DNA from 2 places in the Sediminibacterium sp. FW305-C-269 genome. Region 1 is predicted to be linked to the other one. Evidence: riboswitches for the same ligand, from Rfam matches in the RefSeq annotation. Region 1 holds a riboswitch; the other holds the start of a gene.
The links. A riboswitch is a leader RNA that binds a small molecule or an ion and turns the genes downstream of it on or off. The one in region 1 is predicted to bind thiamine pyrophosphate.
Positions count from the first base shown of each region.

Region 2: linked by a shared signal. The riboswitch ahead of ACH3Y6_RS03315 (class I SAM-dependent methyltransferase) and the one ahead of ACH3Y6_RS08125 (TonB-dependent receptor) in region 1 are both predicted to bind thiamine pyrophosphate.

Region 1 is NZ_JBIQXQ010000002.1:637,914-653,764, reverse strand. It holds gene porW (type IX secretion system periplasmic lipoprotein PorW/SprE) at 1-2,814, shown strand, start outside; gene ACH3Y6_RS08165 (transglycosylase domain-containing protein) at 2,889-5,336, shown strand; gene porQ (type IX secretion system protein PorQ) at 5,349-6,377, opposite strand; gene lon (endopeptidase La) at 6,538-8,946, opposite strand; gene ACH3Y6_RS08150 (hypothetical protein) at 9,140-9,397, opposite strand; gene der (ribosome biogenesis GTPase Der) at 9,405-10,718, opposite strand; gene era (GTPase Era) at 10,787-11,659, opposite strand; tRNA gene ACH3Y6_RS08135 (tRNA-Met) at 11,919-11,990, opposite strand; gene ACH3Y6_RS08130 (head GIN domain-containing protein) at 12,045-12,776, opposite strand; TPP riboswitch at 12,859-12,973, shown strand; gene ACH3Y6_RS08125 (TonB-dependent receptor) at 13,030-15,411, shown strand; gene ACH3Y6_RS08120 (rhodanese-like domain-containing protein) at 15,489-15,797, opposite strand; gene ACH3Y6_RS08115 (PASTA domain-containing protein) at 15,830-15,851, opposite strand, start outside.
Region 2 is NZ_JBIQXQ010000001.1:757,195-773,045, forward strand. It holds gene ACH3Y6_RS03240 (serine hydrolase domain-containing protein) at 1-583, shown strand, start outside; gene ACH3Y6_RS03245 (oxidoreductase) at 649-1,482, shown strand; gene ACH3Y6_RS03250 (phosphoribosylanthranilate isomerase) at 1,513-2,157, opposite strand; gene ACH3Y6_RS03255 (DUF8817 family protein) at 2,210-2,545, opposite strand; gene ACH3Y6_RS03260 (DUF2891 domain-containing protein) at 2,695-3,801, shown strand; gene ACH3Y6_RS03265 (hypothetical protein) at 3,894-5,186, opposite strand; gene ACH3Y6_RS03270 (winged helix-turn-helix domain-containing protein) at 5,231-5,530, opposite strand; gene ACH3Y6_RS03275 (hypothetical protein) at 5,527-6,165, opposite strand; gene ACH3Y6_RS03280 (hypothetical protein) at 6,225-6,512, opposite strand; gene ACH3Y6_RS03285 (PepSY-associated TM helix domain-containing protein) at 6,641-7,777, opposite strand; gene ACH3Y6_RS03290 (TonB-dependent receptor) at 7,845-10,211, opposite strand; gene ACH3Y6_RS03295 (hypothetical protein) at 10,357-10,581, shown strand; gene ACH3Y6_RS03300 (Trm112 family protein) at 10,724-11,008, opposite strand; gene ACH3Y6_RS03305 (thiamine phosphate synthase) at 11,010-11,633, opposite strand; gene ACH3Y6_RS03310 (AIR synthase family protein) at 11,630-12,685, opposite strand; gene ACH3Y6_RS03315 (class I SAM-dependent methyltransferase) at 12,685-13,407, opposite strand; TPP riboswitch at 13,471-13,561, opposite strand; gene ACH3Y6_RS03320 (FAD-binding domain-containing protein) at 13,752-14,915, opposite strand; gene ACH3Y6_RS03325 (TIGR03643 family protein) at 14,918-15,199, opposite strand; gene ACH3Y6_RS03330 (cryptochrome/photolyase family protein) at 15,217-15,851, opposite strand, start outside.

The sequences.
Region 1 (15,851 bases):
AATCATAAGTTGAATGAGGCACTGGAGACTGCCAAAGCCAGTCACCAGGACGACTACGCTCAATTGCTTTCCTTTTACAATTACAGTCTCGACGAGACTGCCAGGCAACAGATTGATTCCATCATCTACAAATGTACGGCCGGTATCCTGCTGCACGACCTGCGCAGCGACTGGGTGGACAAGCTATACCTGCTGATGGGGAAAGCCTACCTGTACCGGAAAGATTTCGACTCGGCCACACATGTGTTCCAATATATCAACTACGCCTTTTCTCCCAAAGACAACGGATACGATATCCCAATCGGCAGTAATGCCAGCAATACCAACGGGGTATTCACCATTGCCACACGTGAAAGTAAAAGTACCTGGAAAAAGATCGCCAGCTTCCCACCCAGCAGAAATGAAAGTTTTATCTGGCAGGTACGCACCTATATTGAGCAGGACCAGCTGGCCGAGGCTGCCGGTTTACTGGAACTGATACGCACCGATCCAAATTTCCCTGAAAGACTGAAAGCAGATTTCCACGAGATGATGGCCTATCTGTTATACAAACAGGAGAATTACGAAAAGGCTGCAGACCATTTACTGCAGGCGCTTGATAATGCAAGCAGCAAACAGGAAAAGGCACGTTGGGAATACCTGGCCGGTCAGTTATACCAGCTGGCCCGTAAAGAGACCAAAGCTATCCAGCTTTTTGAGAGAGCCATACAACATACAGTTGACCCTTTACTGGAAGTCTACGGCAGGATGAATATCGTAGCCATGGCCGCAGCCACAAGAGAGAACGCCATTCAGCAAAACCTGGATGAACTGCTGAAAATGGCAAAACGCGACAGGTACGAAAACAACCGCGACATCATTTATTTCGCAGCCGCACAACTGGAACTGAAAAGAAAAAACCATCCGGCAGCAGAAAAATTATTGCTGAACAGCATCCAATACAATACCGGCAACGCCCTACAACGTGAACTCAGTTTCCTGCTGTTGGGTGATATGAATTACCCGATCAAAAAATATGCGGCTTCACACAGGTATTACGACAGTATTCAAAGTTCACTGCTCAAACCAGAAGACAAACAACGCGTGGAAGAGCGGAAACCGGCACTGAAAACCATCAGTCAGAACGATGAGATCATTGAGCGGGAGGACAGTTTACTCAGACTGGCCAACCTGGCGCCTGAAGAGAGGGAATTGTTCCTGAAAAAACTGCTGAAAAAATTACGTAAAGAACGGGGCCTGAAAGACGCAGGTACAGATAATCTTTCTTTTGGCAGCCCGTTTGCTGATCCTGCCGGTCAGCAGGCCGATATCTTTGGCAGCAGCGGATCGGAATTCTATTTCCTGAACAGCTCCTTAAAAGCAAAAGGCCTGGTGGAATTCAGATCCAGATGGGGCAACCGGCCCAACATAGACAACTGGCGCAGGCAGACCGCTGTAAACAGTTCACTCAGCACCGTAACAACATCCGTGACTGCTGAAAAAACCGGGAAAGACAGTGTCCGTAGAACGGCCGATCAGGAACTCAGCCTTTCCGCCCTCAATAAAGACATTCCGCTAACGGCTGAGCAGCAGAGCCGTTCCAACCAGGCGGTAATCAACGCATTACTGTCCAATGCACTTACTTTCCAGAACCAGCTCGAAGATTATTCTTCGGCCGTAGATAGTTACGAAGAACTGCTTCGCCGTTTCCCGGAAAGCGCCGAAGTGGAAAAAGCCCTGTTCAACCTGGCCTATTGTTACCGGAAACTGGGCAAAACAGACAAGGCAGAATCTGCCATGGTCCAGTTAAAAAAAGCTTTCCCGGGAAGTCAGTTGGTAGAACAGATGAATACCGCCCTGCTCAATGCCGATAAAAAAACAGATCCTGCACAGAAACAGTACGAAGGCATTTACAGCATGTTTCTTTCGGGCAGGTTTGAAGAAGCCAGGGAAGCCAAACTGAAAGCCGATAAACAATTCGGCAAGAATTACTGGACACCACAGTTGCTTTATATCGAGTCCATCTATTACATCAAAAGGAAAGAGGACAGTGTGGCTATTAACCGCCTGGAGAATATAGTGGGTCTGTTCGGCGCTTCACCACTGGCCGAAAAAGCCACCACCATGATAGATGTGCTGAAACGGCGGTCACAGATAGAAGCCTACCTCACCAACCTGAAACTGGACTCAACAGATAACATGGCAACCAGACCCGTTGATCTGAATGCAGCCGCGCCCATCCTGGCCAATATCAACCGCAATAAAGACACGGTAATGGCAGCACCCAAACAGCTCAATGCCGCACCCAAACAACTGGTAGACCTGAGTGATACCAAAACCATTTCTACCGCCGCAGTGATCAAAAAAGACTCTGTGAAACAGGTGTCCCCAAAAGAACTGAAAAAGATCGATTTCGGGAATGCAGTGACCGCAGCGCCTACCCTGAATAAAACCTACAGCTTTAACGCATCCGATACCCAATATGTGGTTTTGATGTTGAATAATGTGGACCCCATTTTTGTATCAGAAAGCCGCAATGCCTTTAACCGGTATAACCAGGATACCTATGCAGAAAAACGGATAGAGGTCTACAACCGGCGCATCAACAACCAGTTCAATTTCCTGATGTTCGGTCCCTTTGCCAATGCAGGGGAAGCCATTAGCTATATCGACCGTACCCGTCCGCTGGCCAAAACCAGGATCATACCCTGGCTAACCACGGATAAGTACCGTTTCAGCATGATCAGCAATGCCAATATGGACCTGTTGATCAGCACCCAGGATATTGAAGGTTATCATACCTTCATGCACCAGGTGTTCCCGGATAAATTTTAACCATACAAATGATACCGGCTCCATAACTCTTATTTAGTTTTACAGCCATAACTTATATACTCATCTTAGCAGCTATGACGAAGTCAGTAAGCATTTTCTGGAAGATTTTTTTTGGCGGGTTTGCCGGTGTTATCCTTTTCCTTCTCATGCTCAACTGGGGCTGGATAGGTGACATGCCTTCCATCGACGATATTGAAAACCCTACTGCTTCACAGGCCAGCCAGGTGTTTGCCGATGATGGCACCCCAATGGGAAAATATTATATCGAGGACCGTGTGAATGTGCTGACACGTGACATCAGCAAACATGTGGTGAATGCGCTGGTGGCCACGGAAGACAAACGGTTTTATGAACACAGCGGTATCGACGGTTTTTCGCTGATGCGGGCTTTCCTGTACCTGGGTAGCGAAGGCGGCGCCAGCACCATTACCATGCAAACCGCCAAGAACCTTTTTACCGAGAACTGGAGTACCAAGAATTTCCTGTTGCGCAGCATCCAGAAGTTGAAAGAAGTGATCATTGCCATCAAACTCGAAAAGAACTTTACCAAAGAAGAGATCATCACATTATACCTGAATACGGTTGCCTTCGGCGATAATGTGTATGGCATCCGTAACGCATCCAATACTTTTTTCCAGAAAGAACCCGACAGGGTAAGTGTGGAAGAAGCAGCCGTACTGATTGGTATGATCAATGGTCCCGGTATCTATAACCCGAGAACCAATCCCCGCCGGGCCCTGGAAAGAAGGAACCTGGTACTGAACCGGATGGTGACCAAGGGCGACCTTTCCGTGGCGGAGGCCGAGGCCCTGAAAAGGAAACCCATCGACCTGAATTACCACAAATTGAACGAAAATAACGGCCTGGGGCCCTATTTCCGGATGATTCTGGGAGAAGAAATGAAAAAATGGTGCAAGGAGCACAAGAAAAGTAATGGCGACAGTTATAATCTGTACCGCGATGGCTTAAAGATCTATACCACCATCAACCCGCGCATGCAGTTATATGCAGAAGAAGCTGTGGCCAAACACATCAACTACATGCAGAAGCTGCTGAACAGTCAGGAGAACATAAAAAAAGGAACGATCTGGAAAGGATATGAGAACGTGATAGAAGCAGCAGCCAAACAAAGCGACCGCTGGCGCAACCTGAAAAAAGAAGGCATGGATGACGAGGATATCCGCAAAACATTTGACCAGAAAACACCGATGCGGGTATTTGCCTGGAACAATACCCGCGGAAAAGATACCGTGATGACCCCCATTGATTCCATCAAATACCACCGCCAGATGTTACAGGCGAGTTTTATGGTGATGAACCCACTGGATGGACAGATCAAAGCCTGGGTGGGCGGTATCGATTTCAAGACCTTTAAATTCGACCACGCCAATATCAACACCAAACGGCAGGTGGGATCAACCATGAAGCCCCTGTTGTATAGCCTGGCCATTGAAGAAGCCGGTTTTACTCCCAACACCACCGTATACGATCAGCAACAGAGTTTTGGCGGATATGGCATGGTGCCCGCTACTTCCAAAACCTGTACAGGCGCCAGTATGCCCATGGCGCTGGCACTGGCCAAATCAAGAAACTGTGCCACAGCTTATGTACTGAAGCAATTAGACAATAACGGTAATGAAGGGGCCAAAAGACTGATTGATTTCCTGCGTAAATGTGATTTTACTTCCAGCATACCTGCCTACCCTTCAATCGGAATCGGAGCCTGTGAACTCTCGTTGATAGAAATGATGCAGGGTTACAGCATGTTCCCTGGCCGCGGCTTTAATGCCAAACCCATGTACATCACCCGTATTGAAGACAGGAACGGCAATGTGCTGGCTACATTTACCCCACACCGCAAGGAAGTGATCAGCGATGTGACCGCTTATTCAGTGATCAAAATGATGCAGGGGGTTATGACCAACGGAACCGGCGCCGGTATCTGGGGCTATGATGTTCCGGGCGATATGGAGATTGCCGGCAAAACAGGAACCACCAACGATAACAGCGACGCCTGGTTCATGGGATATACTCCCCAATTCCTGGCGGGTGGCTGGGTGGGCTGCGACGACCGTTTTATCCGTTTCAATACCGAAAGCAAAAACGGTGAGGGCGGACGTGCCGCCATGCCCATCTGGGCCTATTTTATGGCAAAAGCCGCGGCAGACCCTAACTGTGGTATTGATACCAAACTCACTTTTATGAAACCCGAAGGCATTAACGATATCAATATCGATTATTCCAACGGAGGTGTACCTGTACTGGGGGGAGAAGCAGTAGACATGGGCACTGGCAACTCGGGCGATTACGAAGTACCCAAGGATATCAAAGTAGAAGATATCATTCCTGAATCGCAGTTAGAAGGCGGTAAACCACTGGTAAAACCAGCCACCATCCCAACTACGGATCCGAAAGAAAAAGATCCCAAAAAAGCAGGAGAAAAAAAACAAACACCACCAGCCATAACACCTAAAAAGCCTGCGGTATTGATGCCTCCTAAAAAAACAGGAACAGGCAGATAGTTTAGGGCTGTGTTACATGTTGCGTCCGTTCCAGTTAAAATTGAGCGAGAACTGGTGAAAAAGGTGGCTTTGGTAAAAACCAGTAGCATAACGGATATGTATTTTCCGTAAAAAAAATCCGGTACCCATCGTAAAGCCATTCAGTCCGCTGTTTAGCTGATAAGCGTTCAGGTCCTGCCGGCGCTGGAAGTTGAAACCGGCATCCAGTTCCAGTTTCTCATGCAGGAACACCTGCGCGGAGAATACAAGATGCGCGAATATTTTCTGCAGTGTATTTTTTCCGGTATATCCGACCTCTCCTTCCGAAGCCCGGAAACTGGTATCGTTATAATAGCTATTCAGCTGCTGCAAATGATGCGCCGTTACCGAAAATTGAAAAGGTGCATGCTCCAGCCTTTTGGTAATACCCAGTTGCAGGTCGAAAGGCAGCTCCTCCCTGCGGTTACTGCCATCATAGGTTTTCAATTGGGATCCCATATTTTTGGCTACCAGGCTCACCTGTAACCCGTTCAGGGTATCGTAATAACTCAACCCAAAATCAAATGCAAGGCCGGAAGACCGGTACTGACCATAGTTGGAATTGAGGTATTTCATTGTAAGCCCATACCAGAAACGTTCCTTGTACTGCCGGCTGGCCATGACCTGTAGCACGTAATCCACCGGGCGGAAACTACCCATAACGATTCCTGAAGCATCGGTTTGTGCAAGGGTTCCATAATCAAAATAATTGGTCCCCACTGCAATATTGGTACGGGCTTCCGGCAGGTGCCAGGCACTGGTGAGACTGTAATTACGGATACCGGCCAGAAAAGAGTTGAACGATGCACCCGCCTGCTGGTGCATTTTATCGCGGAGCAAAGCAGGATTTTGGAAGGCCATACCCACGTCGTTGCCAATCGTTGAAATATTATACCCACCCAGAGCAGATACCAGGGCGTTATTGGGTTGTAATACAAAATTGAATACGGCATTACCTCCCAGCGTTTGCGCCGGCAGCCATCCTGCAACGACCATTGCCAATAAAAGAAGGTAAAAACGCATCAGCTGAATTGTGTGTAAATCTAAGCCAAGAAGCCTGTATCCTGCAGGCAAAAAAATCCCCCACATAGTGGGGGATTCTATCCTTATAACCGGCACCATGAAGGAGCGCCGGGTCTTTTAACAAATTTTCCGACATTGGGTTGTGTTGATCCAGGCAATTTTATACCAGGGCCAGGTCTATCACCTGCTGCATTGTTTTGACGTAATGGAACTGAACACCTTTGATGAAGCTGCTTTCGATCTCATTTACATCCTTCTCATTCTGCCAGCAAAGGATGATCTCCTTCAGACCTGCCCTTTTTGCGGCCAGGATCTTTTCCTTGATGCCCCCTACCGGTAATACCTGGCCGCGGAGGGTGATCTCACCCGTCATTGCCAGGAAGGGTTTTACCTTTCTGCCGGTAAAGGCAGATGTAAGGGAAGTCAACATGGTAATACCCGCACTCGGTCCATCTTTGGGTACGGCACCTTCCGGTACGTGAATATGGATATTCCGCTTGGAGAAGATCTCCGGATCAACACCCAGTTTTTTAGCATTGGCTTGCAAGTAACTCAGGGCCGTAGTGGCGCTCTCTTTCATCACATTACCCAGGTTACCGGTCAATTTCAGCTCACCTTTTCCTTCACCCAGGATGGTTTCAATAAAGAGAATATCGCCCCCTACATAGGTCCAGGCAAGCCCTACTGCCACACCCGGCATATTGGCTGTTTTGTAGATTTCGTTGCTGTAACGCGATTGCCCCAGAATCTTCTCTACGTCCTGGACGGTAACCGTAGACTTTACCTTATCCTTCATAGCCAGTTCCTTGGCCTGGTAGCGCATGATGCTGGCCAGTTGCCTGTCCAGTTCCCGCACGCCGCTTTCGCGGGTGTATTGTTCGATGATCTTTTCGAGTACTTTATCGCTGATCTTAAAATTCACTTTACCCAATCCATGTGCTTCTTTCTGTTTGGGTAGCAGGTGGCGTTTGGCAATTTCTACCTTCTCTTCCACCGCATAACCACTCAGGTCAATGATCTCGAGCCTGTCGCGCAAAGCGGGTTGTATGTTCTGTAGGTTATTGGCCGTAGCAATGAACAGTACTTTGCTCAGGTCGTATTCCAGCTCCAGGTAATTATCATAAAAGGTATGGTTCTGCTCCGGATCCAGTACTTCCAGCAAAGCTGAAGAAGGATCGCCGCGCATATCACTGCCGATCTTATCGATCTCGTCAAGAATCATTACGGGATTGGACGATTTGCATTTTCGGATATTCTGGATGATCCGGCCCGGCATAGCACCGATATAGGTTTTCCGGTGACCCCGGATCTCGCTTTCATCATGCAGTCCGCCCAGGCTCACCCGAACATACTTACGTCCGATCGCATGTGCAATGGATCGTCCCAATGAGGTTTTACCAATCCCGGGAGGGCCCAGGAAACAAAGGATCGGGCTGCGCATATCCCCTTTCAGTTTCAGCACCGCCAGGTATTCCAGGATACGGCTTTTAATCTTACTCATACCATAATGGTCGGTATCCAGCACTTTTTGGGCATTCTTCAGGTCGTAGTTATCGGCAGTATAATCTTCCCAGGGCAGATCCAGCATCAGGTCAAGATGATTGTACACCACAGAATAATCAGGTGTGGTGGGATGCATCCTTTCCAGTTTCTCGATACCGCTTTTGAACAGGTTCTTCGCAGCTTCGGGCCATTTTTTACCCTCAGCTTTTTTCTTCATTTCATTGATCTCGCGTTCATTGGTATCACCGCCCAGTTCATCCTTGATGCTTTTCAACTGTTGCTGCAGAAAGTAATCTCGCTGTTGCTTGTCGATCTCGGTGCGTGTTTTATTGGTCACTTTATCCTTCAGCTCTGCAAACTGCAGTTCCCGCTGCAGGATAAAGATCAGACGCTCAGCCCGCAGGTGTACATCATTGATCTCGAGCAGCGCCTGTTTTTCTGTAAGGTCACTGTTCAGGTTACTGCTCACAAAATTGATCAGGAAGGCCGGGTTCTCAATATTCTTCAGGATAATGGAAGCTTCGGTAGGCAGGTTGGGCGATAACTGTATGATCTGCGTTGCCAGGTCCTTGATACTGCTGATATAAGCATCAAAATCCTCGTTGGCAGGTACTTCATCATCTGCCAATGCCAGAACAGAAGCCTTGAAATAAGGATCCTCACTGGTCATTTCCAGCAGTTCAAACCTTTTTTTGCCCTGTATGATGATGGTGGTGCCGCCATCCGGCATTTTAATCAGTTTTACGATCCTTGCCACCGTACCGATACTACACAGATCCTTGGGCTCGGGTTCCTCCACATTGGCATCTTTCTGGGCTACCACTCCGATCAGTTTATCCAGCTTATAGGCATCGTTCACAGCTTTGATGCTCTTGTCGCGACCCACCGTAATGGGTAATACCACTCCGGGAAACAGCACAGTGTTGCGCAATGGCAGAATAGGCAAACTGTCAGGGATCACCAGGTTCTTATCCTGCTCAGTCTCATTTTCATGGATCGGTATGATCGGCATGAAATCAGTATCCTCATCTGAACGGAAAAACAATTTTTCTTTCATTTTACTCATGGTTCAAGGGTCAAAATGTCACTCAGCCATTACAGCCTGCAATAATATCTATTGGTGAAAATAAAGTCAATATTGATGCCATTAGCCCCAAACCGGTGATTTTGGCACATCCGGGCAAAAAAAATCCTCCCGGAAACCGGGAGGACCTTCTTGCAAGAAGTAATATTCAGTAACCAAATACTTGAATTACGTATTACTTTTTAGTAGTATCAGCTGCAGCTTTAGTGGTGTCAGCAGCTACGGCAGTAGTGTCCATAGCAGCTTTAGCAGCAGTATCAACAGTAGTAGCGGCGCTATCAGTTGCTGCAGCTTTGTTTTCACCAGAGTTACAAGCAGCCATGAAGCCGGCTACTGCTAAGATTGCGAATACTTTTTTCATTGTACTTGTGTTTTTTGAGTTTTTAATGGCGGCAAAGATAGAGAACGGCTCGAATTCTGCAAATTTTAACACATATTTTTTATTTTTTTCTGAAAAATATCCTGACTGGTACCCCCCGGAAGTTAAATTTCTGTCTCAGCTGGTTTTCCAGGTAGTTTTTATAAGGTGTTTTGATATCATCCGGATAATTCGTAAAAAAGGCGAAGGAGGGCACCACAGTAGGTAGTTGGGTAACATATTTAATTTTTATTGAATTTCCTCTCACTACAGGTGCATGGTAGGCTGCTACGGCTGCCAGCATGGCTTCGTTCAGTTTAGCGGTAGGTACTTTACGCCGGCGGTTCTCATATACTTCCAAAGCCATTTCAATGGCTTTAAAAATGCGGGTCTTTTCCTTCACAGAGATGAACAGGATAGGAACATCATTGAACGGAGCCAGTTTCTGTTTCAGTACTTTTTCATAATCACGGGCGGTATTGGTTTCCTTAGCCACCAGATCCCACTTATTTACCAGTACCACCACCCCTTTACCCTTGCGAACAGCCAGGCTGAAAATACTGATATCCTGGGCGGTAATCCCTTTATCTGCATCCAGTACCAGTAAACACACATCAGCCTCGTCGATGGCTTTGATGGCCCTGATGATGGAATAAAACTCAAGGTCTTCCTTTTCCTTATTCTTTTTGCGGATACCGGCCGTATCGATCAGCATAAACTCTTTCTGGAAGAGGTTATAATGGGTATGAATGCTGTCGCGGGTAGTGCCGGAAATATCGCTCACAATGGTACGTTCCTGGCCAATCAGTGCATTTAGCAGGGAAGATTTTCCCACGTTGGGTTGACCGATGATGGCGAATTTGGGCAAATCGCTTTCTTTTTTAGCCTCTTCCACATCTTCCGCGGTGATGGGTTCAGTGATAGCATCCAGCAATTCACCGGTGCCACTGCCCGAGATGCTGCTGATGAAGAAATTGTTTTCAAAGCCCAATGAATAGAATTCTGTGGCTTCCAGTTCACGGGTTCCGTTATCGACTTTGTTCACCACTACATATACCGGCTTTTTGGTACGGCGCAGCATATCGGCCATGGCATCATCCAGGTCGGTAATGCCGGTAGCCACATCTACCATAAAAATGATAGCATCCGCTTCTTCCAGGGCAATACGCACCTGTTTGCGGATCTCGGTCTCAAAAATATCATCGCTCGCAGGCACAAAACCTCCGGTATCCACCAGATTGAACACTTTCCCATTCCAATCGGCCAGTCCATACTGCCTGTCGCGCGTAACCCCGCTCACATCATCCACAATCGCTTTCCGGTTCTCCAGGAAACGATTGAACAAAGTACTCTTCCCCACATTGGGCCTTCCCACAATTGCTACTGTATAACTCATACTTATTGTATTAAAATCAAAAAATGTATACCCCCATTTGAAATCAATTAGTAATTAATAATTACTAATTATTTATATCCGTATTCCTTCAACTGTTGCTCATTGTCTCTCCATTTCGGCCTCACTTTCACGAACAGTTCCAGGAATACTTTGTGTTGTATGAATGCCTCTATATCCTTTCTGGCCATGGTTCCGATCTGTTTGATCATGCTGCCCCTGTCGCCAATGATGATGGCTTTCTGTGTCTCTCGGTTAACGATGATATCTGCCTGGATCTTTACCAGTGACTCTTTTTCCTTGAATTCATTGACCATAACGGCTGTATGATAAGGGATCTCATCACCAAACAGCTGGTAGATCTTTTCACGGATCAGCTCACCCACAAAGAATTTCATGGGCAGGTCGCTCAGGTCGTCTTCGCTGTAGAACGGCATGCCTTCGGGCAACAGCGCCAGTATGGTATCCAGCAGTTTGTGCAGGTGTATCTTCTGCAGAGCAGAGATCTTAACCAGCTGTTTGCAATAAGATTTACCGGCAAAAAAAGCTTCCGCCAGGGCAATCTTGCCATTGGCCGCTTCATCGATCTTATTCAGCACAACAATCGCAGGCACTTTCAAACGCAGCGATTGGAAAATGGCATCCACTTCTTCCAGGTTCTCATTGGCATCTACCAGCAACAGGGCCAGGTCCGCATCTTCCAGGGCACTTTTTACGGAATCCATCATCCGCTCGTGCAGCTTGTATTTGGGATCGATGATACCGGGCGTATCTGAGAAGATCACCTGGTATTCGCCGGGTTTGTTCAGGAACGCCTTGATACGATGGCGCGTGGTTTGCACCTTGGGCGATACGATGGCCATTTTTTCACCGATCAATGCATTGAGCAGTGTGCTTTTACCCGCATTGGGGCGACCAAATATGTTAACGAATCCTGCTTTCATATGGTATGCACGGGAAAATCCGGTTAGTCCGGGACCCGAAAATTTGTTGATGATAATACCCTGAGAAATGAACGAGACGGCAAATCAGACATTCATGACAACATGAACTTCCTGCCAGTATGGTACCGATGTTACGGTATCTGTCATTCAGTATCCAGAGTAGCCTCCAGCCGAATAAAAAGCCTTTCCTGGCTTTTCATGAACGGGTGTGAACCCGTTGTTAAAATCAAAGGCCTCATGATGAGGCCTTTGATTTTTGTTGCGAGGGAAGGGATCGAACCTCCGACCTTCGGGTTATGAGCCCGACGAGCTACCGCTGCTCTACCTCGCGATTTAGGAGTGCAAAGGTAGGGGTGCGAACAGTAGCTACCAAATAAATATTCAATTAATCATCTGTTCTTTTCTTGATGGCAGCTCCCCCACTGCTGCTGATATCCCTGATCAGGCCGGTTCCCTTATAAAAGATGGTACTGCCGCCACTGGCTACTGCATTGAGCTCCTTATTCACCGTAATGCGGATATTGGATGCACCACTGGCATCCACTTTACAGTTATCGGAAACCAGCTCATACGCTTTGATCGTACAGGCTCCCGAAGCTTCCACCACCAGATCGGCGGTTTTTCCGGAAACCCTGATATTGGAAGCGCCACTGGCACCCAGACGGAGTTTATCTACCGCCACTTCCCCGCTGAAATCGCTGGCTCCCGACATTTCCATTTTCAGTTCGGGCTGGCGTATGGGATCGGTCGCCTTTACATTACAGGCTCCCGAAGCTTCCAGTTTGCACAGTTGCTTATAGGTAACATACGCTTTCATCTTATTATTGCCCCAGACCTTCCAGTTCAGTCCCTTGGCATCAAAATAGATATGCAGGGTACCGGAACGGTTTTCGGTGCGGATACGCGACCGGACCTCATCACTGCTGGCACTTACGGCCACCGCTTCGGTATGGCCCTGGGATATATACAGATCGATGGCTCCGGATACCTCAATGGCGTTGAAACCACTGATATTACGCACTTCGGCATTGGCATCCACAACCAGGTTCTTTTCGTTTTGCGCCCAGGACTGAGACAGGCCGAGCAGCATGTATAAGACGATACAGATTCTCTTCATCGGGGTATTTTTTCTTTGTAACGATGTTGCTCCAATAAAGTTACAGTTGCAGAAGATTTCCCGAATCCTTATTTTTGTGCCGGATCATTCCTCGGGGTGCTGTCAGTTATGTGTGCACGCATAACATGCCGGCTGAGATAATACCCGTTGAACCTGAACAGGGTAATTCCTGCGAAGGGAAGGCGTACACTTCTTTCGTACCTCTCCGTTAGCTATTCCCTGTTCCCATTATTAACTTTTTAAAGCAAAAAACATGAAAAAGTTTTTGGGAACAATGATGTTGGCTTTTATCACCTTCATCAGTGTTGCACAAACCGGTAAACGCCTGGTACAGGGCACCGTAACAGAAAACAATGCGCAAACGCCCGTTGCCGGGGCAACTGTAAGACTGGGCAACCGGCAAACCCTGACCAACGAAAAAGGCCAGTTCGTTTTTGACCGGACCGAAACCGGCCAGTTTGAACTGACCGTTAACAGCCTTGGGTTTTCCGTCTACAGTGAGTTCATCAAAGTGGCTGCTGCCGACCTCAATCTTTCCATTCACCTCACCACTACCAGCCTGTACTTGCAGCCCCTGGAAGTAAAATCGTTAAGGGCTTCAGACAGGGCGCCGTTCGCGAAAGCCAACCTGAGTAAAGAACAGATCAGCCGCAATAACCTGGGACAGGATATCCCGTTCCTGTTAGATCAGACACCTTCTGTTGTGATCAATTCCGACGCGGGCAATGGTGTGGGTTATACCGGCATCCGCATCCGCGGAAGTGATGCTACCCGGGTGAATGTGACCCTGAACGGCATCCCGTACAATGACGCAGAAAGTATGGGCACTTATTTTGTAGACCTGCCCGATTTTGCCTCATCCGTAAATAGCATACAGATTCAGCGGGGAGTAGGTACTTCCTCTAACGGCGCCGGCGCTTTTGGCGGTACCATTAACCTGGCCACCAACGAATACAATGAAAAAGCCTATAGCGAACTGAACAACAGCTTTGGCTCATTCAACACCTGGAAAAATACCCTGAAAGCCGGAACCGGACTGATAGATGGACATTTTACAGTGGATGCACGCCTCAGCCGTATCAGCAGCGACGGTTATATCCAGCGCGCTACGAGCGACCTGAAGTCTTTTTATGTGAGTACCGCCTATCTCACCAAAAAATCATCCCTGCGTCTGAATATTTTTTCAGGTAAAGAAAAAACATACCAGGCCTGGTACGGTGTGGCTGAAAGCTTGCTGAATACCGACCGTACCAATAACCCCGCCGGTACCGAAAAACCAGGAACACCTTACAATAACCAGACCGACAATTACACACAAACCCATTATCAGCTGTTTTTTAATCATTCCATCAACAACAACTGGTCGTTTAATACCGCTGCTTTTTTGACAAGAGGTAAAGGATATTATGAAGAATACAAAGCAGACCAGGCTTTTGCCAATTACGGATTACCCAATGTAGTGACCGGTGGAACCACCATTACCCAGACGGACCTGGTGAGACAACGCTGGTTGGATAACTATTTCTACGGCCAGATCTTCTCACTGCAATACAAAAACAGCAAAGAAGAATTGACCATTGGCGGCGGATGGACCCAATACGATGGCAAACACTATGGTACCCTACCCTGGCTACAGACCGGAACCGTTTCAGCAGATTACCGTTATTACCAATACCCCGCCACCAAAAAGGATTTGAACATCTATACCAAATGGCAACATCAACTGAGTACACACTGGGTTAGTTTTGCCGACCTGCAATATCGTCATGTAACGCACGATATGCAAGGTTTCGAGGGCAATCCGACCCTGTTCGTGAACAGGAGTTTCAACTTCCTGAATCCCAAAGCCGGCATCACCTATACCAACAATGGCTGGCAGGCGTTTTTCAGTTATGCCCTGGCACATAAAGAACCGAACAGGGACGATTTTCAGGCAGGTGTAAAAAGCCAGCCAAAAGCCGAAACCCTGCATGACCTGGAACTGGGTATCGAAAAAAGGAACAGCCGTTTTCATGCTGGCGCCAACGTGTACTACATGTATTACTATAACCAGCTGGTACTGACCGGACAGATCAACGATGTGGGCTCTTATACCCGTATCAATATTCCGCATAGTTACCGTCTGGGAGTAGAATTACAGGCAGGTGCCGTGCTGGCGCCATGGATCAATGTAGCTGCCAACCTCACTATCAGTAAAAATAAGATCGCTTCTTTTGTGGAATACATAGATAACTGGGATACCGGCGATCAAAATGCGGTAGTACACCGCCACACCAATATCTCCTTCTCGCCTGCTGTGGTAGGTGGCGCCACCATTAACCTGATTCCCGTTCGTTCTTTCGAACTCAGTTTGATCAGCAAATATGTAGGCAAACAGTATATGGACAACAGCCAGGCAGAAAACCGTAAACTGAACGCCTATTTTGTACAGAATGTACGCGCTTCTTATACGATCAAAAAGCTGCTGTTCAAGGAATGGAACCTGATTGGGCAGGTGAATAACCTGTTCAACAAGAAGTATGAGCCCAACGGATATACATACAGTTATATCTATAACAACACCTTATCTACCGATAATGGCTATTACCCGATGGCCGGAACGAATTATATGTTAGGGGTGAATATCAAACTCTGAGAACAGATGAAGCATGAACAAGGAACAGATGAATGATGAAGTAATGTCATTCATCGTTCCTTGTTTTTTTGAAATAATTATTTGGTGATTCTTTCCTGCCAGGCCAGCATACCTCCGGTTACGTTCACGAGGTTTCTGAAACCCATGGTTTCAAGGATAAGACAGGCCTGGCCACTACGGTTACCGCTGCGGCAGTATACGTAAACGGTATCTTCTTTCAGGTCATCGATCTCGTCAACCTGCATGGTCTGAACTTTACCTAACGGTAACAATAAACCGCCGATATTAAATTCGGAATGCTCGTGTGGTTCACGAACGTCCACCAGGTGTAAGGATTCACCTGCATCAATTTTTGCTTTCAGCTCTTCAACGGTAATGGTTTGCATGTGTTGGGTATTAAAGGGTTCTATGATGATTGTTAATGAGCGACAGTAGCGGTA
Region 2 (15,851 bases), on a different contig from region 1:
TGAAAGGTTCGATCAATACATCAAACACCATATCCTCGACCCGCTTGGTTTATACGGTGGTTACTGTGTGGACTCATTGGATAAAGCCCGTTTTGCCACGATCTACGAATACAATGTTGATTCGGCAAAATTCATGGCTTCGCCGGCGGCCTATGCTCCCAGGAGTAAAGAGATCGCCGCCTATGAAATGGGCTACAGCACATCTGTTTTTTCCCCAACCGGTGGTATGAAGATCTCTGCCGGCGATCTTGCCCGTTATATGATCATGCACAGCAAGCTGGGTAAGTACAAAGGCAAAAGGATCATTTCCAAAAAACATGCGCGTGACATGCAGACGCCACTTTCAGACAAGGAGAACTACGGGCTGGCCCTGTTGAAAACAGATAAACTGATCGCTGGCAAGACCCTGACGGGCCATACGGGTTCTGCCTACGGCCTGTACAGCGCCATGTTCTTTCAGCCGGATGAAAAATTCGGTATCGTGGTCATCAGCAACGGTTGTCACCCAGGTTATACGGACGGATTCAATACGGTGATCAGGAAAACGGTCAACAGTTTGTACGAAGCATTTATTTTGAAATAACTTTGTACGCAGGTTGTAGTGCAGAACAGAACGAATGCAACCGGCACACGTATAAAACAGGTACTATGAAAAATGTATGGTTGATCACCGGTTGCTCCACCGGTTTTGGAAGAGAGCTGGCAAAGGAACTACTTACCAATGGATACCAGGTTGCAGTTACAGCAAGGAATGTAGCGGATATTGCGGATATCGTTGCTGCTCACCCGGATACAGCTATCAGTATTCGGCTGGATGTTACCGACGCACAGCAGATCGTGCAGGCGGTAAAAACTACCATCGACCGTTTTGGAAGAATTGATGTGTTGGTGAACAATGCAGGTATCGGATATTTTGGCGCCATTGAAGAAAGTGAAGAGGCGGAAGTGAGAAGGATGTTCGAGATCAATGTGTTTGGACTGGCCAGGATGACACAGGAAGTGTTACCGCATATGCGTAAGCAAAAAAGCGGCCATATCCTGAATGTTGCTTCTATCGGCGGACTGCGTTCTTTCCCGGGCGTTGGTTTCTATAATGCCACCAAATATGCGGTAGACGGTTTAAGCGAATCGCTTGCGAAGGAAGTGGCGCCGCTGGGTATCAAAGTGACCGTGATCGCACCCAGTGGTTTCCGTACCGACTGGGCAGGCCGTTCAGCTAAGAATACCAGCATCAAAATAGAGGATTATGCTACCACCGCCTGGAAAAACATGGGCGATATCAGGGGCTACAGCGGCAACCAGCCGGGTGATCCGGTAAAAGCGGCCAAGGCCATGATACAGGTGACCGAAACAGAAAATCCACCCATGCGTCTTTTATTAGGGGTAGCTGCCTTGAAAGGTGCCCGTGCCAAACTGGAGGAACTGAAAAAAGATTTCGATACCTGGGCTTCCGTTACGGAAGGGGCTGATTTCAAATCCTGATCGAGTCGGATAAAACGGCAAACGATGCCATCACAGTGCAGAAAAGAATGATTCCAGTTTTACGGGGTCCAATTTGCCGTCTGTTCTGACACTGCTGCAAAGGTCTATACCGAAAGGACCCACTTCGCTGATGGCCTGTTGAACATTTCCGGCATGGATGCCGCCGGCAAGGAATACAGGTACCCGGGTTTGTTCCACGATCTTTCTGCTCAATTGCCAGTTATGGGTGCGCCCTGTTCCGCCCAGCTCTTTGATGGCTGCTTTTGGGTTGCCACTATCGAGTAACAAAGCGTCTACCTGCTCCGATATGCGGATGGCTTCTTCGATAGAGCCCTCATCTGTTACATGGATCACCTGCACTAGTTTAACGGAGGGTATCGCTATTCTGATCTCATCATAAGAGCCAGTCGTCAGTTCATCAACGATCTGTATGGTGTTGGTAAGTGTTCTTGTGTGGTGTGCTATGATCGCTTGCGCATCTGTTTCACTCGTCAGCATAAAAGTGGCGACCGGCGGAGGAACGGTTCTGGCAATTTCCAGGATCAGCTCATCAGGTATGGGGCCAGGACCACTGGGCATTTTGGCTACCAGTCCTAATGCAGCGGCGCCATATTGTATCGCCAGCCGGGCTTCCTCAACAGAACTGATACAGCATATCTTAACCTTGGGTGTCATAGGTCAAAGGTAGGATGCTTCTGTAAATGCCAGGTATCGCCTAACGGATCCTCTAACCAAAATGGATGATATTGCCACTGTTGTCCAGAATGCTGAACTGGCGCATGTTCCAGGCTTTGTTATCCAGTTTGCCTTCCGGGTGTATGATATCCAGTGCAATACATTCCTGGTAAAGACTCTCGATCTGATCCACATATATGTAACATCCCGTGTTCTTGGGTATGTCCGCATCATTGCATAACCACAGATGAATACTGATCTGGTCCCTTTCAAACATGAGATAACTAGGCCATTCGGCATTGCAGGTAAACCCAAGCTTTTTGTAAAAAGCAACGGTCTGCTGCTGGTCAAGATAAGCGAGAATGGGGGTGGCGGTCAATAATGACATACACTGAATTGCCAACAAGATACTATTTCCCGGGATTTATGCAAAAGAGTGGGGAAGATCTTACGATCATATCCAAAGAGCATGGTCTCTTTCTTTATCGCAACAACACGCATTCATTATATCTGTACCTTCAGCACAAATAATTTTCGATGAAAAAACTGTTCATATTGCTTGCCTTATTCGTAGCAGTCGGCAGCAGTGCCCAGCAAACGAAATTCTATACCATCAATTCAGATAGTACGCAGTTCAGTCTCACCAAAGAAGGTGCTTCGCAGCTGGCCATGTTGCCAATGAAATGTATCCTGCAGCAGTATCCCAATAAGATCAATCACACAGCGGTTTCGGATAGCGACCAGGTGCTGACGCCCATACAGCAACATCCCAGTTTTTATGGTTGTTTCGACTGGCATAGCAGTGTTCACGGGCATTGGATGCTGGTTCGCCTGTTAAAACAATTCCCGGACCTGAAAGAACAGGCGGCTATCCGGAAAGTATTGAATACAACGCTTACCGCTAAAAATATCCGGGTCGAGACCGAATATTTCAAAGCGCCACTGAGCAGGAGTTTTGAACGGACCTATGGATGGGCCTGGGTGCTGAAACTACAGCAGGAACTGTTGAACTGGAGCGATCCTGATGCAGGCCAATGGCGGAATGCACTGCAGCCATTGTGCGATACCATCATTACATTATGGGAGGCTTACCTTCCCAAACAAACCTATGCCAACAGGTCGGGCATGCATGGTAACACAGCTTTTGGGTTGAGTTTTGCTTTGGATTATGCACGCGCTACAAAAAATCATGTGTTCGAGAACAAGATCATCGTTGCCGCCACACAATTGTTTGGAAAAGATAAGAATGCACCTACCGTGTGGGAGCCGGACGGGGCTGACTTTTTTTCACCATCCCTGATGGAGGCCGATCTGATGCGGAAAGTGCTTACTAAAAAGAGCTTCACCGACTGGTTGGGGAAATGGTTGAACAATCAGTCACTGCTTCACCTTACCCGTTTGCCGCAGGTGTCTGACAGAACGGACCTGCAGATCGTACACCTGGATGGTCTGTGTTTCAGCAGAAGCTGGTGTATGTCGGGTATTGCACAGCAACTTCCGAAGAATGATGGTCGCCGGAAGATCCTGATACATTCCGCGGTAAAACACCTGAACCAGAGCCTGGCAACAGTGGCTTCGGGTCATTATGGTGGCGAACACTGGCTGGCCAGTTTTGCCGTCTATGCCATTAGCGGTGGAAAATAGAATGGTTATCCGATCGATGGGATACAAGAACAGGGCTCACCGCAAAGTGAGCCCTGTTCTTGTATATATGCAGTCGGTTCAGATAAGTAGGTTTACTTAAATCCGAAAATAAGCGGCAGTAAAAATGTGATCAAAGCGGCCCAGATCCCATACAAAGGGAGGAAGCGTGCTATTACATTTTCTACTTTTTGTACATCGGCCTTATTTTGTAAGGCTCGCAGTAGCTGATAAGTAACCCATAATAGATTCAGAAAAACCAGCAGATTGGCACCCAATAAGGCCAGTCTGTTGGGCGATATGCCGAATTCGGTAAGACGGAATGCAATGGCAGATAACGCAATGCTGTTCACCACAATACTCAATAAAGATAACCCGAATAAAAAAAGCAGGTTGATCCTGTTGCCTGTGTTCTTGGTGGCTTCCGACACCGAAAAAAGAATGATAGCCATCACTGCGATCAGCAGACCGTTGAACATTAACAGGAAATTCCTGTCATGATATACATTTTTGCCTGTGTAGATAATGGTACACAGGAAGATGAACAGCGTAACGAATACAACAGGTGTAAAGATCCTGGCAATCAGCGGCGAGATTTTGTTAACCAGTTGTGGGTTGGTCTGAACCAGGAAGGCGGAAAGTAAGGGAATCGCCGCCAGTCCCCATGCCAGTATGTGCTGTGCATAAAATTCCTGTATATGCAGTCCGATCATTTCAAACAGGCCGAAAGTGATGCCAGTGAACAGGATTCCAGAAAGCACTAGGATAGCCGTCATAACAGCGAAATCACCGTTGAAACGGAGGAAATCGATCTTTTTCTGGTTGTCAGAAAGGTTGCCGTCCACAAAACTGTATCCAAGAAGGGTCCACAAAAAAACGGGTAGATGGATACAGGCCAATATCAGCGTATCGCTTTTAGGATTATCGGGCAGAAGGTTGATATAACATATAGATGCCAGTATGATAATCAAAGACAGTATTGATTTTCGGATAGCTGTTTTTTGTTTCCATGAAAAATATCCTATGAGCACAGGAAATACGATGAATCCGATGTTACGCGAAAAAAAGAATTCTTTGTTCATGCCGGACAGGGCGGGAAGGTTAGCAATGAGTCCCGCCATAAGGGAAGCCAGCATCACGAAAAGCAGGTCGTTTCTGGAGCCTGTATAAAATTCATCCTGCTGGTAGTTCAGTCGTTCGTTCCATACTTGTGCAATGGGGTTGTCACGCAGGTCGGTATAAAGCGTATTGAATACTTTTTGAAAGGATGTTTTGTTTTTCCTGTATAATTTTTCGAGCTCCACAGGCCGGTCGATGTTATGGAGTATGTTTTCTTTAACGCTATCAAATTCCGCGTTCGTTTTTATTGCGACAGTGCTTGTTTCCATATGGTGAAGGTTTAGGTATGCTTTTGAATGGCTGTGAAGCTGTATCAGGTTGACTGTTTGATTAGTTTCTCCAGACCGGTCAGGTGTTCGATGAAGGCTTTTTTACCGGCCGGAGTTGCTGCATAGGAGGTGTTGGGTTTTTTACCGATGAATTGCTTTCTCACATCGATGTATTGCAGTTTTTCAAGTGCGCTCAAATGGCTGGCCATATTGCCATCTGTGATCTGTAACTGTTCTTTGAGCGTGCCGAAATCTACAAAGTCGTTCACCATGAGGATCGACATGATACCCAGGCGCACCCTGCTCTCAAAGGCTTTATTCAATTCTGTGATGTAATTTTTCACTTCTCGTAGGTAAAATAGATTGTGATACCATATACTATATGCAGTATGCCGAATCCAAAAGCCCAGAACAGCAGGCCGTAATCGATAAAAAAAGAAGCCAGCAATCCAAGAACAAGTTCCAGTACGCCCAGGTAGCGGATATCGTTGATGGTATATTTACTGGCATTCAGAAGCGCCATACCATAAAAAAGCAAAGTGGCCGGGGCTACCAGGGCAGCCTGTCCGTGGTACAGTAATACCAGGCAATAGATACCACCTGCTACCAGCGGAATGGCCATATTTAACAGCATACGCCTGGCAGTGGCATCCCAAACGGGCAGGTTTTGTTTCCTGGCTTTCCTGACTGCCATTAAAACCCCGGTGAACAGGGAAAGCAGTAATACCAGGCCGAAATCGGCGGCCAGGAAACTGCAAGTGGACAGTTGTAATCCGCCATTTCCGTCCTTCAGCAGCTCGTAATAACCCGTAGCCAATGGCGAAAGCCCCAGGAACAGGTATACGGCAACAATGCAGGCGATAGCGAATATGCCAACAATCACTCCGGCAAGGCCGCTGAGCGATAAAAAACGAGAAGAGCGTTCCATCAGGTTCCTGATATCGCGGATGGCTTCTAACTGTTCCTGTTGTTGATTCATGTAGATTCTTTTAAGATGGTTTGCAGTTCAGGTATGATAGAAAAGGTATCGTTCAGGTTTTAAAAGGACTGTAATAGCAGGCCTATCTTGTTAAACAGTTCACCCACGCCCAGGCTTGCCCAAAGCAGGAACAGTGCCAGCACAATTTTTAAAACAGCGTGGATCCGGTAGCCGGTCAGTTTACAGAACAGTTCATGTACTGGCGGGTAATACACCAGTGACAATAAGAACAGGAACACTCCAAATACCGGATCGTTCCCCCAGAACATATTCACTATACCGATAGCGGAAAACAGGAGACCAGATAGCCAGCTGAGCAGGGTTACGGCAAGGGTTCTGTAATTCATCGGGACTATTTGATAAATAAAAAGTACTTTGAAATTCAAAGTTAGTATTTAAAACCAGACTTCCAAATATTTCTCTATGTGTAAAATGCCGGCTATGGACATGTCATCCCGTAAGATATGTCTGGGTCTTACAAGGATCTGCTGCCGGCTAAGGCTGTTTTTCTTCTTTTATGTTTCCTTCCCCACCAGAATAAAAATCCCGTAACAGGGAGGCTGGCAACAATCAGTGAGGCCAAAAACAGAGCGATCCTGCCGGGTAAACCCCAAACAGCGCCTGTATGAATGTCGTAGTTCATTCGTTTCAGGTAATCGACAGGAGTATGTGCATCGGAGTATTTTCCCCAGACATAGGCCCCCGGTATTTCTTTCCCGGTATATTGATCAAAATACCGGAAATCAGTTTTGTACAAGGTTCCCGATTCGGGGTTGGCCCGTAACAGGATAGCGCCGTTCCTGCCGGCAGGTAATACCAGCAGGGCTGTGGCGTATTTTTTGTGCAGGTCTGGCTGAATCGTTTTCCATACCAGGTCTAAGCCGTTATTTCTTTTGGTGATGCTGCCGCTTGTATCAGATACAGGTGGTTTTTTCTGCACCACCGAATGTCGGGAGCCGGTAAATTGGTATATCCTGTCTGCCAGGTTTTCAAAACCAAACAGAAGCCCGGTGATGGCAGTGAAGAGAACGATCCAGGTTGCATAAAAACCCAGTATCCTGTGAAGATCATAATTCAGGCGCTTGGGGTGGGCATTCCACATTATTTTGAATCTCCGTTTTGCTGTTTTCCCCTTCCGTGGCCACCAAAGTATGATTCCTGAAACCAGCATTAGTAGAAAAACAACGGTAGCCCATCGTATGATATCCTGTCCATATGGAATTAATAGCGTGCGGTGCAGTTGTAACACCACACTGAAAAAGTCCCGATGGTTGTCACGCACTTTCAGTACATCACCATGATAGGGATTGATAAAAACGGAATAGTTATAGGATCCTTTTTCAGAAAACAATACCATCACTGCTTTGTCCCTGGCATCATAATATATTCGCTGAACCATTTTCCCCGGCAACTGTTGTTCAGCAATCTGTTTTATCTGTGAAGGGGGCAGCAAGGGAGCGTTTTCGGTCTGAACGCTCCGGTACGGATGCCTGTTTTGCAGTTCCGGTGCAAAACAATAGATCGCGCCGGTCAGTCCCAGTATCAACACCACGAGCCCGCTTGCAAGTCCAAGCCAGAGATGAAGTTTTCCAAACAGCTTCTGTAAAGTCATTTTGCCTGTCATGAATCCGGTGGTCCCGCTCCTGATAAGGTTCTCAGGAGCGGTTGCGAGGGATGGTTTATAGTTTCAAATTCAGTGTTAAGCGGTAAGCCGCACCTCTGCCCTTGGTGTAACTATCATTGAAAGCGCCAACCTGTGAGCGTACTGTAAAGTAATTTTCGTTCAGCAGGTTTTCAATGCCCAGGTTTAGTGAAGTGCTTTCGCTGAAGTTGTAGCCGGCAGATAAGTTGAATAAATGATAGGGACTTACCGGGGCTTTATACGGATCGTATGAGCCGCTGCTATTCCTGGCAAAGCGGTCTCTTTTCATCACTCCTGTATATTGCAGCAACAGGTTCAATTTTCCGGGCAATACGCTATAATCAATATAGCCGGTCAGTTTAGGTGGTGAAATCCGTTGGCCAGGCAGGTACTCATCTTTAACGCCATCATATCGGCCATCGTTGTCGGCATCCAGTTTGCCTTCCACATAACTGTAAGAAAGACCGGCTTTCATATGCCTGCTTACTTCCATATCCGCGGCAATCTCATATCCATAGATCTTCTCCGGGCTTCTCACAACCACAAAAATACCATTTTGATAAACGCTGTTTGCTCCCAGGCTGGATTTACTGATATAACCTGTTACTTCAAAACGAACCTTATGGAATTTGCTGACAAATCCTGCCTCGTAGTTGTTGACAATTACAGCTTCTGTGTTGATCTTGGAAATACTGTTCACCCTGGCCGACCTGAGTACAAGACCGATATCTGACACACTGAATCCCTGTGAAAAACTCAGGTAAGGAGAGAAATACCGCGAAAGGTTATAACGCAACCCTACGTTAGATACAAAGGCATTGTACTGTAGCTGTCCACCCTGTACGTTCATGGAGGGTGTTACCACGCCTGTACTGGTATTTTTTGTAGGAAGTGTGGTGTAATCATCCACGCCGATCGTTAGTTTTTCATAACGCAGGCCTCCTTTCAGCACTAGTTTTTCAAATAGTGTCAATTTTGTCTGAACAAAAGGGGCCAGGTTTACCATGTTCATTTCTGGTACCCATATCCTGCCATCTACCAGTGGTTGTGAAGTGATATCGTTTTGCCAGTCAAGACCATAAGTAAAGCTGGCTTCCGTGTTTTTCCAGGATACAGGTGTATTCAGTACCAGGCGGGCTCCTTTTTTCTGGGAGAGGATACGCGAAATACCTCCATCTACAAATGCTTCGGAGTAAAAAAAGATATTGTCAACGTTTTGATAGTAGACATCAGCATTGTAATGTGTTTTTGCAATGCCGGTATTGCCTGAAAATTGTAGATCAAAATTATGGTTGCCCCTTACACCCTGTGGTACGCCGGCACTTTCTCCTAATTTGGCCGTTGTTTTTTTACCGGCTTTATAATCGCCGTTTACGGTGAGATAATTTGTGGTCTGACGGCTGCTGAAGAAGTTGTAAGTAGCCTGTACTTTGTGGTGGTTATTGAACTCGTATCCCAGTTTGGCAAAAGCATTATATGAGTCTGTTTCGCCCAGTCCGTATACGGGTGGTAATATGTCGCCGGAAGCGTCTTTATACTCGCCGGTTTGCTCATATACGCCGCTTGTTACATAACTGAACTTTCCTTTATTTCCATAAAACAGCTGGCTGATACGCCCCCCCATACTGTTGGAAGCCCTGACAAGCGATCCTGTTATTCCTGCCGAAGTCTGGCTGTTGAACGTTTTGTTAGACTTGGGTTCCCGGGTAAAATAATTGATCAGACCACCGGCTGCTCCGTTGCCGTAAATAGCTGTGGCACCTTTTACCACTTCAATACGTTCTATGGCAGCCGGGTCAAGTGCGCGCAGGTCCATGGCTCCATTGCGCAAAGGAGTAGATTGGGGAACACCATCTATCATGATCAGCAGGCTGCGACCGCGGAGTGTCTGGCCAAAATTGCTGCTAAGACCCGTGCTGGGCGCCAGGCCTGATACCCGGTTTTCCAGAATATCGCCCAGGTTAGTGGTAATATTCATGTTCTGTTGTAGCGTTTTCTGTCCAACAATCGAAACAGAAGAAGGTACTTCATCGATGGTTTCCCTGGTACGTCCGGCTGATACGATGACTTCAGCCAATTCTTCCGGAGCGTTTGTCAATTGAAGTGTTAGAGAAACAATACTATCTGTTGTAATGGTTAATTTCTTTTCCAGGGTAAGGTAACCAACACTGGATACCTGCAGGTTATATGTTCCGGGCCGGAGATTTTTGATAATAAAGTGACCCTCATTATTGGTGAGCGTGATTTTCTGGATCTCTTTAATACGAATAGTAGCTGATACCACAGGTTGCTGTTCTGCATTGATCAGGATCCCTTTAATACTACTGTTGCTGGTTTCGTTTTGGGCAAATATGGGTAAGGATAGGATCAGCAGGCAAAAAGCGGAAAATAGTCTGGTTCTCATAGTTGATGTACAATTTGGTTGCAAAACTGTACGCAGAAATTCCTTTCACCTACCTGATTTGGAAAATCATTTTACGAAAACAGGAATTTCAGCTTTCCTGCTTTCAGAGAATGAATCAGCATTTGAGGAATAGTCTCTTACGGATATGCAGGGAAGAGAAACAGCTTTGCAGATCCTTAACGACGTATTGCGCAACAGGGCTGATTGGGGTAACCCTCAGGTTAAAACAGATCATCAAAAAGGTGAAGTCACCGCGGCCGAAAAAGAAACCGCTCAGGTAAATACGCCATGTTTAACTGGTTTTTCGGGATATCAATTTGTTAGCCAACTGAATAGTCCCGGCCATCTTATACATGCGTTAATTTTATAGTGACGGTCAGTATTCGTAAAAAATGAAAGCGACAAAGGAAAAGAAGTTCATGGTCATAGTTAATACCCTTGTTGGTTATCCGAAAATGATAATCGATCGTTTATGGAAATATAAAATCCGGGTAAATATGATAGATGACGGTTTATGGAATTCTATCTGTTTTCGTTTCGTTTTCTATCAGCCGGAAGGTTTCAGATACTTTGTTTTCTGTCCAGCGTTGTAATAATGGTTGTTCAAGTTGAAATTCCCTGTATTCGTCAGGACTCATTATGGGAATGCCTGACACAATTGGGTACACACGCTTGCATTCATGGCAGAATAAAATCCCTTCTAAAATGTTTTCCTGTGTGTCTTTGGTGACCACGGTCAGTTGCAGATCTGACTTATCAAATGAACAGCAAAGTTTTTTGATGGTTTCTATTCTCATTTTACCTTTTTTTTAATTTTTGACAGTACTTTTTAATTTCTTCAACAGGGTTATCAGCATTCATGATACCAGACACTACTGCAACTCCTGAATAGTTTAGTTCGTTTAGTTGAGCAATGTTGTTGGGTTGTATACCACCTGCCAAAAAAATTGGCAGTGCTGTGATCTCTCTTGCTTTTTTAACAGTATCAAAACTCACCAAATCGCAACTGTTGGCTGTTGACGAAGGAAACATGGAGCAAAACGAAATGTAATCCAGCCCGTTTTCATTTGCCCATTTTACGATAGACAAGTCGTTATTACAGGTTATTCCCGTAATGATTTGACGATTCAAATGGCTCCTGATTTGCGGAATATTTTCCTGAGCATTGTCAAAATGAACCCCATCTAACTTTGTTTGCTTCAACAGTTTCCATTGATTATTAATAAGCACAGGTGTATTTTTTGTGTGGCATACCTGTAATAGCTCGTTAATCAGTTCTGCCGGGTTTTCATCCGGTCTGAAATTGTCCCAAATCTGTATGGCTGCTATTTCTTCCTGAATGATTTCGTTTAGCTTATTTAGCAATGTGTTTTTCTCCATTGAGGGGTCAACAATGAGATAAATGCCGTTTGGTATTTTCATTTCAACCCTCCTTTTAGCGCTTTGAAAAATGCGCTCCAATAGGGGTCTTCCTCAAGATACTTTAGGTCTGACTTTTTATCTCTTTCCATAAGTGTTATTCCGTTTTCTCGATCACATAATTCGCCAACCCTGGTACAGGGGATATTACTTTTTGCCAAACGTTCGATCACAGCATCAACATTTTCTTTGTTGCAGGTGATGATCATAGAGCCAGCACCTATACAGTATCTCGGGTCTATATCAAAAATTTTACAAACTGCTGCTTGCACATCTGCAACAGGTAGTTTGTCGTGATAAACAATGGCTCCATTTCCGGAAGCAACTGTCAATTCATAAATAGCTCCCAATACACCACCTTCCGTAACATCGTGCATAGCCGTAATTTCACGATGGTGATTGTTTTCACCCACAGCAATCAATGCATCCTGCAATGAGGAGGTATGATAAAATGAATCGCACGCTTTTTGATAAATTTCTATTCCTGCTTTATTCTTTACCGTTTCGGGAAAACTCATCGCAAGAATGGCAGCGGAGGATATGGCACAGGATTTGGTGACCAATATTGCATCTCCCGATTTTGCTGATTTTGATACCAGAACTTTCTCTTTGGGGGCAATCGTAATAAGTGTTCCGCCACCCGCTATGGTAGAATTTTGTCCCTCAATAAAGCCGGTATGCCCGCCTGTAATGGCAATTTTTATTTCGGAACAAAATTTATGCATGTATTCCCAGTATATCCTGAAATCGTTTTTTTTAAATGTAGAGGGAAGATTTAATACAAACTGACCATACATTGGAGCAAATCCTGTTGTTGCCATATCGTTTGCCATCAGATGAACAGACAGCCAGGCAGATTCTTGCAAACCAAGCGAAGGAATCAAAGAGAGCGGGTCGCTGGTTAATGCCATTGCCATACCTCCCTGTAAGTCAACAACAGACACATCTACACCAAATGCAGCACCTGCCACTATTTCGCTACGTTGATGTCCACATTTATGATAGATGAACTCCTCAAATAAATGCCCTTCAATTTTGCCCAGTTTTTCATTCATCAGTCTACATCATTTAATTGTACATACAAACCAAAAAAATCACCTAAAGGCAACCCCCATTGTTGTACGGGAAACCATTTGGGAAGTCCTGTACAAGTCCAGTGTATGGAATATTCACGCCCTTCCAGTGCTTTAGCAACTATTTCTGTGAGTATTTTTGGAGAGTAAAAAGTTGCTGTTAGGTAAAATGGGTTTTTACCAAATAACTGCTGAACCCTTCTTCTCACTACTTTGGTGGAGTAACGGTTCATCATTCCCATGGCAATACCGTATCTTCCTACTCTTGCCGCTTCACGGATGACTTTTACGGGATCCTTGTAATATTCAAAAGTGGTAATGAAGGCAAGCGCATCAAAACTGTGATCTTTAAAAGGCATATTATGGGAATCAGCCATAACCAGATCGCCTTCAAAAAGATATTTTGCCTGAGAAAGCATCAAGGGTGAAATATCTCCCCCGGTAGCTTCAATACCTATTTCTTTCCACCACCTGGTAAATCGGGCCGTTCCACAACCAAACTCGAGTAATGTCTTCACCCGCTTGTCACTGGAAACGAGTTGTTCCATCACTTTTTTTTGCCAGATTTCAGAACGTTTATAACGACCTTCATACCATTGTTCATAAGTGTCGGTATGTTCACGATTGAAGAACCATTCAGGTCGTCCTTGCCAGTTTGGCTGATTTGCGGGAATTAAACCGGTTGAAAATTTTTCTATTTCCATTGTTTTCATTTTATAAAAACAAAAACTCCATTCTCTGGAAATACCAATGAATGGAGCGTGAAATAGGTTTTCAAACTGCATCCCTACGTTGGCATTATCCAAATCAGGTATCGGGTATTATCTCAGCCACTAAACGGCACCCCGTGCTTTTGTGTAAGCAAATGTATACATTATTTTTTGGGACGGGAGACCCCGACCTTTTATTTTTCCTGTCAGTTGATACCTTGTCGTCTGTTCTGTAATGAGCCGATCGGTGAGCTGATTTTCCGAATTAAGTGTAGCTGTATGGTAAGTGATGGGAATATTGACTGTGAAGACCGGTTGGGTAATAGCTGACTATGTATTTAATTTGATTGAAATTGTTTAACAAGCTTTTGACTGGCTTTCCAGAAACTAAAAAAAGAGGGATAATATCCGGTCACTTCCGGATACATCCAGTCGCGGCTGTCTTTAATGCCTGAATAGTGTGTGAAAGCCGGGTGTTCTTTTGAAATAAAAGCTTTCTGTGGGGAGAGTTTACCTTCTTTATATAAAGATTGCAGCTGGTACAGTTCGCCACAAAACAGCTGGATGCCTGATATGTTTTTTGAAAGGTCAATGATGAAACGGATCACTTTTTCACTGACAGGGTGCCTGTTATAGTGTGAGGGTTCCAATAACAGCACCCGATTAACATTGTCCTGGGCTCTCCAGAGTGGATCGATATTATAAGCGTTATAAAGTAAGGTTGGTCTGGTGTTATCTATAACGGGCAATGAGGTTGTTGGCAAATGACAGGGTAGGTCAAGCGTATGGCTGGCTTTCAGGATCTCCGGAACCGGCATCCGGTTTATTTCTTCATAAGACCTATCTAAGAATGTCTGTTGTTGGCTGCTACCGGTGTATCTGTTGATGTTTTCCTGATCACAATAGTACTTCTTAGAGGCAAAGGCACCGGCCACCCATTGCCAGCTGCAGTTGTTACTGGCAATATCTCCATCCAGCAAATGATAGTACAACCATTTTGCGGGTTCCTGCCAATGAGCCTTCGCGATATTACAGGCGATGGAAGCTACATACATCCTGGCATGGTTATGCATGTATCCGGTAGCATACAGGTGTTCAATTTGCCTGTCGATGGACCTGATCCCTGTTGCAGCATCCTTTATTGCCGTGATCATCTGGCGATGTATGAAATCGGTTTGGGGTTGTTTCAGATCTTCCCAGATGGAATCGCCTTTTTGCTGCCAGACTCGTTGATAATATTCACGCCAGGCCAGTTCCTGTAAGAACTTTTCCGCTTCCTGTGGCTGGTATCCTCTTCGCAAGACCGACTCTCTGACCTGCCTTAAGCTGATGATACCCCTTGAAATGTAAGGGGATAAATAGCTGACGGCACCAGTAATATGATTCCTGGTTCTGGCATATGACACAGGATCGATACGTTGAATCTGTTGAAGGATCGAATGGTGATCGGTAGTAAAATCTGTTCTTTCGGGATCTTGCGTTTCATCGAATAAAACCGGCATCGTCATCGTTTGCTTATTTTATTGAGTGTGATAGTCCGTTGTTGTTTCGATACGAACCTGGTGATATGTTTGCTCCTGAGTGCGGCATGTTTGGTGCTTCTTCCATGGGTTCTTTTGCGCCACATTCGAAAACTGCTGGCTTTCATCTCTTTGCGCATCAATGTGATCACTTCTTTTTCCTGCAGGCCGAACTGTATTTCAATAGCTTCGAAAGGGGTCCGGTCTTCCCAGGCCATTTCTATGATACGGTCTATATCAGTTGCAGATACTATCTGTGTGATCATGTTATTGCTGGGTTTACTCATTTCTGTTGATGGGTTATCAGCTGCTTGTCCAATCTTTTCAAAAACATATCAGCATGGTTCAGGTGCAGCTGTTGTTTCTCGGCAGGCATCTTGTCAAAACTATTGACGAGCATGCCCAAACGGGGATTTTGTAAAAAGAAGCTGCGGTGTACATGCATGAACCGCCAGAACAATCCATCCCATATGGCTTGCCAATCGCCTTTTTCATAGTCGCTCATCTTCATCAGGTAATTGCTGCCGCTGATATAGGGTTTGGTCGTCATCAGGCCGCCATCGGAAAATTGGGTCATGCCGTATACATTGGGCACCATTACCCAGTCGTAGGCGTCAATGAACATTTCCATGAACCACCGGTATACTTCGTTCGGGTCGAACTCACACAACAGCATGAAGTTTCCCAGTATCATGAGCCTTTCTATATGGTGACAATAACCGGTTTGCAAGACCTTCCTGATCGTTATGTCAACAGGCGGGATGCCGGTCTCCCCGGTCCAAAACACTGCGGGGATCTTTCGCTTGAATTGCCAGTAATGGGTATTACGTTGTTTACTTCCCTCCCGTTCGTATACCAAACGGATAAATTCACGCCAGCCCATCAGTTGCCGGATAAACCCTTCGAGTGAGTTGATGG